Regions from separate parts of the Dyella ginsengisoli genome, predicted to be linked through region 1. Evidence: predicted binding sites of a transcription regulator. Region 1 holds the regulator's gene; the other holds the start of a gene.
What was found. Region 1 encodes FliA, which starts transcription of late flagellar genes. Its sites were predicted from a motif close to TAAAGTTTNNCNNNCNNNGGCCGATAA; they were not measured.
Positions count from the first base shown of each region.

Region 2: ISP17_RS17340 (methyl-accepting chemotaxis protein) is a predicted target of FliA. The motif match lies at 3,128-3,154, and genes of this name have one in related genera.

Region 1 is NZ_JADIKM010000001.1:1,115,943-1,120,954, reverse strand. It holds gene ISP17_RS05045 (chemotaxis protein CheA) at 1-790, opposite strand, end outside; gene ISP17_RS05040 (protein phosphatase CheZ) at 886-1,527, opposite strand; gene ISP17_RS05035 (chemotaxis response regulator CheY) at 1,524-1,931, opposite strand; gene ISP17_RS05030 (RNA polymerase sigma factor FliA) at 2,000-2,734, opposite strand; gene ISP17_RS05025 (MinD/ParA family protein) at 2,736-3,728, opposite strand; gene flhF (flagellar biosynthesis protein FlhF) at 3,725-5,012, opposite strand, start outside.
Region 2 is NZ_JADIKM010000005.1:318,587-323,598, reverse strand. It holds gene ISP17_RS17350 (PepSY domain-containing protein) at 1-50, shown strand, start outside; gene ISP17_RS17345 (PQQ-dependent sugar dehydrogenase) at 154-1,479, shown strand; gene ISP17_RS17340 (methyl-accepting chemotaxis protein) at 1,525-2,949, opposite strand; gene ISP17_RS17335 (formate/nitrite transporter family protein) at 3,225-4,106, shown strand; gene ISP17_RS17330 (esterase/lipase family protein) at 4,752-5,012, opposite strand, start outside.

The DNA of each region.
Region 1 (5,012 bases):
CAGCGGCAGCGCGGGCGGGTGCGGGTGCGGGAGCCGGCGCAGGCATGGGGGCCGGCGCCGCGGATGCGACCACCTGGCCGGGCGTGCCGCCCTTGCCGTGCAGGTTGTCCAGCAGCGCCTCGAACTCGTCGTCGTTGATGCCGCCGGCGGCCGGCGCTGCCACCGCAACCACCGGGGCCGGCGCACCGTTGCCGTGCAGCTGGTCGAGCAGCGCCTCGAATTCGTCGTCGTTGATGGTGTTGGACACAGCGGGCGCGGCGACAGGCGCCGGTTCCACCGTGCCGGGGGCGGCGGTGCCGTAGAGCGAATCGAGCAGCGCCTCGAACTCGCTGTCGTCGATGGCGCCACCGGCCGTCGCGGCCGCCGATGGCGGCGCCGCGACCGGCGCGGGCGCGGGCGGCGCACCCTTCTTCGGCGGCGTGAGGCGCACCAGCAGCGCCGGCGGCGGCATCGCCATGGCGTCGTTGGCGGCCAGCGCGGCCATCATCGACTGCAGCAGGTCGAGCGCTTCGAGCAGCGCGTCCATCCGCGCCGGGTCGATCAGCAGGCTGCCGTTGCGCGCCTCGTTGAGCAGGTCCTCGGCGTGATGGCACAGCTGCACCATCGGGTCCACGTTGAGGAAGCCGGCGCCGCCCTTCACCGTGTGGAAGGCGCGGAACACGGCGTTGAGCAGCTCGGCGTCCTGCGGCGCGGCCTCCAGGCCCACCAGCTGCTCGCCGAGGCGCTCGACCAGCTCGCCGGCCTCGACCAGGAAGTCGTCGCGCAGTTCGGCGTCGAAGGAGGGATCCATCTAGCGGTTTCCGGCAGGCAGCACGACGCCCGCCGCATGACGGCAGGCGTGGGAGAGGCGACGCAGCGTCGGCGCGATCACCGTCATGCGCGGGCTCAGAATCCGAACTCGCTCAGCAGGCGATCGGCCTCGTCCTGGCTGTTGATCTTTTCCACCGCCTCGACCGGCTCGCGGCCGGAGAGCGCGCCGGTGAGGCGCACCAGTTCGAGCATGGACGACTCCACCGAGCCGATGAAGGCGACCACCTTCTTGATGCGCTGGCCGGAGAGGTCCTGCCAGGACTGCGCCATCACCATGTCGTTGAGGCCGGCGTTGCAGCTCTGCGCGAAGGCGCTGGCCTGCTGCGCCAGCGCGCAGACGGCGTCGCTGCCGGCGGGATCCGTGGCGAGGATGGTCGCGGCGTTGTGCGCCAGCGCCTCGGCCTCCGGGCGGGTGCGTTCGGCGAAATCCAGCGTGCGGTGCGCGGCCTGCGAGCTCATCTCCAGCACGTCCTGCAGGTGCTTGCGCGCGTCGGTGACGCTGTCCGGATAGCCGTCCTGCACCAGCTCGCCGCCGAGGCGACGCACGGCGTCGTGCAGGTCGCGGGCCAGCAGGCCGAGCGCGCGGAACAGCTTCTGCTCGCGCTGGCGCACGATGGAATCGAGCGCCTGCTCGAAGGCCGGGCCATCAGGGCTGTTGAGCAGCTCGTGCAGCTCGTTGGGCAGCGCGTCGGGGGTGAGGGTGAGTTGGGCGCTCATGCGGAAGCTCCTGCCGCGGCGAGCCGCTCGAAGATCTTGGTGAGTTTTTCCTGCAGCGTGGCGGCGGTGAACGGCTTGACGATGTAGCCGTTCACGCCGGCCTGGGCGGCGGCGATGATCTGGTCGCGGTTGTTCTCGGCGGTGACCATCAGCACCGGCAGCCCCTTCAGCGAGGCCTCGGCGCGGATCGCGCGCAGCAGGTCGATGCCGGTCATGTTGGGCATGTTCCAGTCGGTCACGACCATGTCGAACGGCTGGCTCTTGAGCATCACCAGCGCGTTCTCGCCGTCGTCGGCCTCCTGGATCAGCTGGCCGGAGAAACCCAGCTCCACGAGCAGGTTCCGCACGATGCGGCGCATGGTGGAAAAGTCGTCCACCACCAGGATCTTCATGTTCTTGTTCAAGCCCGTCTCCACTTGCACGATGGGTCGCCGTGCGCCAGCCCGTAGGTAAGTTGTGTTGCCCGCGTTGCTCAGTCGTCGTCGCGCCAGCCGGTCATGCGCGCGCGCAGCCGGATGATCGCCTGGCCGTGGATCTGGCAGACCCGCGACTCGGTGACGCCGAGCACCGCGCCAATCTCTTTGAGGTTCAGTTCCTGCTCGTAGTACAGCGACATCACCAGCTGCTCGCGCTCGGGCAGCGTGGTGATCGCATCGATCAGCGCCTGGCGCATGCCGGTCTGCTCGATGTCCTCGGCGGGAGTGAGCGTGCTCGAATCGGCCACGTCCATTGCCGGGCTGCCGTCGCCGTCGTCCGGCGCCGTGAGGCTCAGCAATCGGGAGCTGGCCGCATCGGCCAGCACCTGGTGGTATTCATCGGCCGTCAGCCCCAGCCGTTTCATCACCTCCGCGTCGTCGGCATCCGCACCGGTCTCCACCTCGATCTGGCGCACCACCTCGGCTACTTCGCGCGCCTTGCGATGCACCGAGCGCGGCGTCCAGTCGGTCTTGCGCAACTCGTCGAGCATGGCGCCACGGATGCGGATGCCGGCGTACGTCTCGAAGCTGGCCGAACGATCGGTGGCGTAGTTACGCGACGCCTCCAGCAGCCCGATCATGCCGGACTGGATCAGATCGCCCACGTCGACGCTGGGCGGCAGCCGCCCCATCAGGTGATAGGCGATGCGCCGCACCAGCGGCGCATGCGTCTTCACCAGTTCGTCGGCGCTTTGCCGTTGAAGTTGCAGGTATTCGGTTGCCACGCTCATCTCACCACCCCGTCGCCGGTGCAGCCTGACCACTGAAAAATGCGATGCGGTCGAGACCCGGGCGATCGGGTTCTGCCCATGTAACGGCCGCACCGGCCAATTGCTTGAATGCCTGCGCCGAACGGCTGCCCGGCGCCACATCCACCACCGCGTTCTGGCGGCGGATGGCCTGGCGCAGGCGCTCGTCCTGCGGCACCCAGCCCATGAAATCGAGCATCACGTCGAGGAAGCGGTCGGTGACCCGCGCCAGCTTCTGGTGCAGCGCCTTGGCCTCGCCGAGGTTGCGCACCATGTTCGCCACCATGTGCAGGCGCTTCACGCCGAAGTCGCGGCTGAGCACCTTGGCCATGGCGTAGGCGTCGGTGATGGAGGCGGGCTCGTCGCACACCACCAGCACCACGTCGTCGGCCGCGGCGGCGAACATCGCCACCGAGTCGGAGATGCCGGCGGCGGTATCCACCAGCAGGAAGTCGGGCACCTGGGGCAGCTCGTCGAAGGCGCGGATCACCGCGGCCTGCTCGCCGGAGCCCAGCTGCGCCAGCCGGCGCGCGCCGGAGCCGGCGGGAATCACCTTCAGCCCGTGCGGCGCCTCCAGCACCAGGTCGGACAGGCCACACAGGCCGTCGAGCATGTGGCCCAGGTGACGCGAGGGCGCCAGGCCGAGCAGCACGTCGACGTTGGCCAGGCCCATGTCGGCATCCAGCAGCATCGTCTCGTGGCCCATCATGGCCAGCGTCATGCCCAGGTTCACCGCCACCGTGGTCTTGCCTACGCCGCCCTTGCCGCCGCACACCGCGATGGTGCGGCAGCGCTGGCGCGTGGGGCGCCGGTCGAGGTTGGCCGCCTGCGTCGGCGCGTGGTGGACGACGGGTGGCGCGGCCATCTCGGTGAGCGACGAAACCATCTGCTTGAGTCCCCAGGCCTGATTCTTGATGAAGGCGCGCTCTTCCAGCGTGCCGGCGGAAAACGATGCGGGCGACAGCACGGCGCTCATGCGCTGGCCACCGCGAAACCGAAGCGCTCGGCCAGCGCGCTGTCGTCCAGCGTGGGGGCCGTGGCGGCGGATGTCTTGAGTACGTGGGCGGCGCGCAGCACCAGCACGCGGGCGTCGGCCACGGCGAGGTCTTCGGGCACGCGCTGGCCGTCGGTGGTGTAGTCCAGCGGCAGCTTGTGGCGGATCAGCACCGACAGCGCGCCGCCGAGGCTGGGCGCTTCGTCGAGCTTGGTGAACAGCACGCTGGCCGGAGCCAGCGGCATGTACGCGCGCACCGATTCCTCCAGCGACTGCGCCTGCGCGTTGGCGGCCAGCACCAGCGAGATGCGCAGCGCGATGCCGTCGCTATGGGCGACCTCGTTGAGCACGTCCATCTGCTGCTCCAGCCGCGGATCGGAGCCGGACACGCCGGCGGTGTCGATCAGCACGGTGTGCTTGCCCTTGAGCATCTCCAGCACCTGGCGCAGGCTCGCCGCGTCGTCGGCCGGGTACACGCGCACGCCGAGCAGGCGGCCGTAGTGCTCCAGCTGCGCGGCGGCGCCGATGCGGTAGTTGTCGGTGCTGACCAGCGCCACGTTGGCGGCGCCGTGGCGCACCACCGCCCTGGCCGCCAGTTTTGCGATGGTGGTGGTCTTGCCCACGCCGGTGGGGCCGACCAGCGCGATCATGCCGCCGTCGCTGTCGCCGCGGCCGCTGATGGCCACATTGCGGCTGAGCATGCCCAGCGGCAGGTAGCGCGCCTGCTCGGGACTGATCTGCTCGGGCAGGTCGTCGGCGAGCTGGCGGGCGACGTCAGCGTCGATGCCCAGCCGGGTGAATTCGCGCAGCACGCGGGCACGCAGCGGATGGCGGCGCTCCATGTCGTTCCAGGCCAGGCTGGACAGCTGCATCTCCAGCATCTCGCGCAGGCTGCCGAGCTCGGCGCGCATGCGCGCGGTGTCCTGCATGGCGCGTTCCACCGCCGGATGCATCGGCACCGGTTCCTCGGCAGCAGCGCGGGCGACGGCGGCCGGCGCGATCGCGGGGGCACTTGTGGTGGGGGTCGTGTTCGGTGCGGCCGGCGCGGTGCGCGCCGCAGCCGCCGGCGGCGTGGCGCGTGGGGCGACCGGCGCCTCGGCGCGAACCACCGGTGCGACCGGCGCACGCGTCGGCGCGGGACGGGCGACGGTCGGCGGCACGGCGGACTCGATGCGCGCGGCGGCCACCGGCACCTCCGGCACCTCCGGCACGGACGGCGCGGCCGCAGCGCTGGCGGTCTGTCGACGCCACAGGCGCGGCGACGGG
Region 2 (5,012 bases), on a different contig from region 1:
AGCTGCAGATCGATCCCGATACCGGCAAGGTGGTCGGTACCGACGACTGACACGTGACATGGCGTGCGCGCCGCCTGCACCCGTGCAGCGGGCAAGCGCGTATACATGGCCGGTGGGGCAACCCACCGGCTTTTTCATTGATGGAGTCCGGCCATGCGCCCCCTGTTTCGCCGCTCGTGTACCGCCCTGCTCACCGCCACGCTGCTCGCGCTCGGCGGCTGCGGCGACAGCGCCACCCTCGACGTGAGGGACGGCAGCGGCCCGCATCCCACCCTGCCGCCGCCGCACGCCACGCTGCTGCCGACGGTGAAGATCGCCAGGGCGGTGGGCTGGCCGGCCGGCGCCGCCCCCAAGCCGGCGCCGGGATTGGCAGTGCAGGCCTTCGCAAAGGATCTCGATCATCCGCGCTGGCTCGCCGTGATGCCCAACGGCGACGTGCTGGTGGCCGAGACCAACGCCCCGCCGCGGCCGCAGGACAGCGCCGGCTTCAAGGGCTGGGTGGCCGACCGCATCATGACTCGGGCCGGCGCCACCGTGCCCAGCGCCGACCGCATCACCCTGCTGCGCGATACCGACGGCGACGGTGTGGCCGACGTGCGCAGCGTGCTGCTCGACCACCTGCATTCGCCGTTCGGCATGGCGAAGGTGGGCGACACGCTCTACGTCGCCAACACCGACGCGGTGATGGCCTTCCCCTTTCACGAGGGCGAGACGCGCATCACCGCGCCCGGGCGCAAGCTGATCGACCTGCCCGCCGGGCCGCTCAACCACCACTGGACCAAGAACCTCATCGCCAGCCCGGACGGGCGCACGCTCTACGTCACCATCGGCTCCAACAGCAACGTGGGCGAGAACGGGCTGGAGGTGGAGCGCGACCGCGCGCGGATCATCGCGGTGGACGTTGCCAGCGGGCAGTCACGCCCGTATGCCACCGGCCTGCGCAACCCCAACGGCATGGCGTGGCAGCCGCAGAGCGGCGCGCTTTGGGTGGTGGTGAACGAGCGCGACGAGATCGGCTCGGACCTGGTGCCCGACTACATGACGAGCGTGCGCGACGGCGGCTTCTACGGCTGGCCGTGGAGCTACTACGGCCAGCACGTGGACACGCGCATGCAGCCCACCGATGCGGCGAAAGTCGCCGCGGCGATCGCCCCCGACTATGCACTGGGTCCGCACACCGCGTCACTGGGCCTGGCCTTCTATACATCCGGCCTGCTGCCCGCGCACTACGCCGGCGGCGCCTTCGTGGGTCAGCACGGCTCGTGGAACCGCAAGCCGATCAGCGGCTACAAGGTGGTGTTCGTGCCCTTCACCGATGGTCGGCCCAGCGGCCTGCCCGAAGACGTGCTCACCGGCTTCGTGGATACCCAGGGCCAGGCCCGTGGCCGGCCGGTAGGCGTGGCGGTCGACGGCCGCGGCGCACTGCTGGTAGCCGACGACGTGGGCAACACGGTGTGGCGGGTAACGCCGGCGCGGTGATCATCGCCGGAGCACAGCCTTCAGGCACCTGATCACGCGCTCGGCTCAGGACCTCACCGGCGGCCGGTAGCCGATGCGGAAGGCGCCCCAGTGGTGGCCCTTGACCAGGATCGGGGCGGAGACGTCGTACATGGTTTCGCCGGTATCGCGCTTGTAGGTCTGCAGCAGGTAGGGCCGCGTGTTGGCGGCGCAGCGGCTGATGGTGCGGTCAGTGAATCGACGCTTGGAGCGGCTGACCTTCACGTCTTTCTCGTAGTCGCCGGTGAGCGGCTGCGAGAAGGCGCGGTTGTGCGTGCCGAAGTAGCCGCCGTCGTCCATCGAACAGGCGAACGCGGCCTCGGGGTTGGCGGCCAGCACCGGCTCCTGGATGGGCGGCAGCACTTCGTCGGTGTAGCTGTCGTAGCGGGTGCGGAATTTCTCCGGCCGCGTGCCGGGCACGCTCTGGTAGGCGCGGTCGAGCAGATCGTCCAGCGTGATGCGGCCCTCGTCGATGCTGCGCTCGAACTGCGCGCTCACTTGGGCTGCGGCACGCATGGCCGCCTGGCGCAGGCGCAGGTGCAGCTCGTCGGCCTGGTCGATGGTGGCGTCGAACAGTTCTTCGGCCACATCCGCCTGGGCGAGGCTGGCGTCGGCGGCCTTGGGCAGTTCGCTCTCGGTATGGGCAAGGCCCTCGAGCATCGCCTGCACGGCACCGGATATCTGCCGCGTGGCGTCGACGTGGGTGGCGGCCATGCCGGCGATGCGCTGGATCTCCTGCTCGGCGTCGGCCGCGAGATGGCCGATGCGGCCGAGCACCTCCACGGCCACCTCGGCCTGCTCGGCACCCTGGTTCACCTCGTCGCTGAGCGCCTGCATGGCGCTGGCGGTGCGGTCGGCCTGGTCGTGCACGTCGTGCAGCGAAGCCAGGATTTCCTTGGAGGCGTCGCGGGCGCGATGGGCCAGCTCACGCACTTCGTGCGCCACCACGGCGAAGCCCTTGCCGTGCTCGCCGGCGCGAGCGGACTCGATGGACGCGTTGAGCGAGAGCAGGTGCGTCTGCATGGCGATGCCGCCGATGACATCGGCGATGCGCTGGATGGTCTCGGCCTGCTGCTGCAGGGTGCGCATGTCCTGCACCGTGGCGGCGGCACGTTCGCGCGCCTGCTGGAAGCGGCCCAGGCTGCGGGCGATCTCGGCGCTGCCGCGCTCGCTCTCCTGGCGCGAACGCGCGGCCACGTCGCTGGCGCGGGCGGCGCCGTCGGCGATCTGGCGGGTGGTGTCGGCGATGGCATCGGCATGGCCGGCGATCTCGCGGGCGCGCGCCACATCTTCGCTGGTCTTGGCCTTGAGGCGATCGAGAAAGAACGAGTTCTCCGCGCCGCCGAGCATGATGCGCTCCAGCCGCGCGGCGATGAATGCCGCCAGCGCGTTGCGCGCACTGCCGCTGCGCCGAAGGCCGACGCGCGAGACGAGCCCGATCAGGGTCAGCATGATCCCGCCCCCGGCCGCATACGCGCCGCCCGAAGGCCACGCGATCGGCGGGGCATCGGAGGTGGCAAGCGTCAACAACACACCGGCAAGCAAGACCATGCGCAACCCTCCGCGAGGGCCATGACAGAACAAGGGCCGCGACACGCTGCGGGCCAGGGAAATGGGGCTACTGACTGGCTTATCGGCGCACGTACGTGCGACTTGAGGCGGCTCACGACGCGAGCATGACGGTGAACCGCCTAGGGTGGCCGGATTGATCACCCCGGGATGCCGCCATGAGCCAGCTGGCCAGCAAAGAGCAGACCACCAAGGAGGATGGCGAGGGCTTTGCCATGTCGCGCGAGGAACGCGGCGACGTACATCACCTGCGCCCGCCGCGGCCGGTGGTGCTGCACGAGACGATTCGCCGCGAGGGCGAACAGGAGCTGGCGCGCAGCGTGTCGGCGCTGGGCTGGTCGTCGCTGGCAGCCGGCATGACCATGGGTTTCTCGATGCTGGCGCGCGCCCTGCTCCACCATCACGTGGAGGGGTTGCCCGGCGCGTTCCTGATCGAATGCCTGGGCTATCCGTTCGGTTTTCTGGTGGTGATCCTGGCGCGCCAGCAGCTGTTCACCGAGAACACCATGACGGCGGTGCTGCCGCTGATGACCGACCCCGGCTGGGCCAAGTTGGGCTGTCTGCTGCGGCTGTGGGGTGTGGTGTTCGCCGGCAATGTGGTCGGTGGCGCGCTGTTTGCGTGGGGCGTGCTGCACCTGCAGCTGTTCGATGCGTCTACCCAGGCCTCGCTGCACGCGGTGGGGGCGGCGCTGATGCAGAACACGCCTTGGCAGATGTTCACCAAGGGCATCGCGGCGGGCTGGCTGATCGCCACCATGGTGTGGCTGCTGCCGGCGGCCGAACGCGGCAAGATCGCGGTGATCGTGATCGTCACCTACGTGATCGCGCTGGGCGACTTCACCCACATCATCGTGGGCTCGGTGGAGGTGCTCTACCTGGTGTTCGACGGCGCGGCCAGCATGGGCGACTACGTGATGCGCTTTGCCCTGCCCACGCTGGCCGGCAACATCGTGGGCGGCAGCCTGATCTTCGCGCTGATCAGCCATGCGCAGGTGCGCAGCGATGATGAGAGTGATGGTGGGCGGGAGGCGGGGCATTGAGCGGCGCGGCTCGGGGGCGTGGATGGCTGGGGGCGCCAGCCGGCACGGGACTGGGCGGCGGCGCTTCGACTTCGCCGGCGGGGTGCCGGCCACGCTCTGCGCGAACGGTTGGGAGGGCGCGCCGGCTCTGGGCACGCGCGTGACTGCACGACGATCGATCGCCTCACGGGCATTTCCTTCTCCCCCCGGGAGAAGGTGGCGCGCAGTGACGGATGAGGGTTCGGTCGGTGCGCGATGGGGGATCCGACAGGACAGTGAATCTCGCTCCGACCGAACCCTCGCCCCGACCCCTCTCCCGGAGGGAGAGGGGATTGTTGGAGCGTTGCGATTTCCGTTCGCTTGGCGGGCTGCGGCGCTTCGACTTCGCCAGCGGGGCGCCGGCTCTGGGCATGCGCGTGACTGCACGACGATCGATCGCCTCACGGGCGTTTCCTTCTCCCCTCGGGAGAAGGTGGCGCGCAGCGACGGATGAGGGTTCGGTCAGTACGCGATGGGTGATCCGACAAGACAGTGAATCTCGCTCCGACCGAACCCTCGCCCCGACCCCTCTCCCGGAGGGAGAGGGGATTGGCACGGCATAGCTCAGGGCAATGGTGGAGTCTTCGCCGAGGCCACCGTGCCGAGCGTGCGGACATGCCGACCTTTTCAGCGCGCGCCTGATGAAGGCAGCACCGCATCCCCCTGCCCCAGTCCGGCGTGCTCGCGCAGGATGCGGCGGATCTCCAGGATCGCCTGCGGCGTCTCCTGCACGCTGTGGCCGGAGACGATCACCTTCTCGCTGGCTGCTCCATCGAGATGCGCGCTGGCATAGGGCACGAAGCCATCGGTGGATTGTTCCAGCGGCCCTTCCGCGCTGCGCCGGGCGATGATGGAGTGATAGCGTACGTCGGGGACGATCGGCAGTTT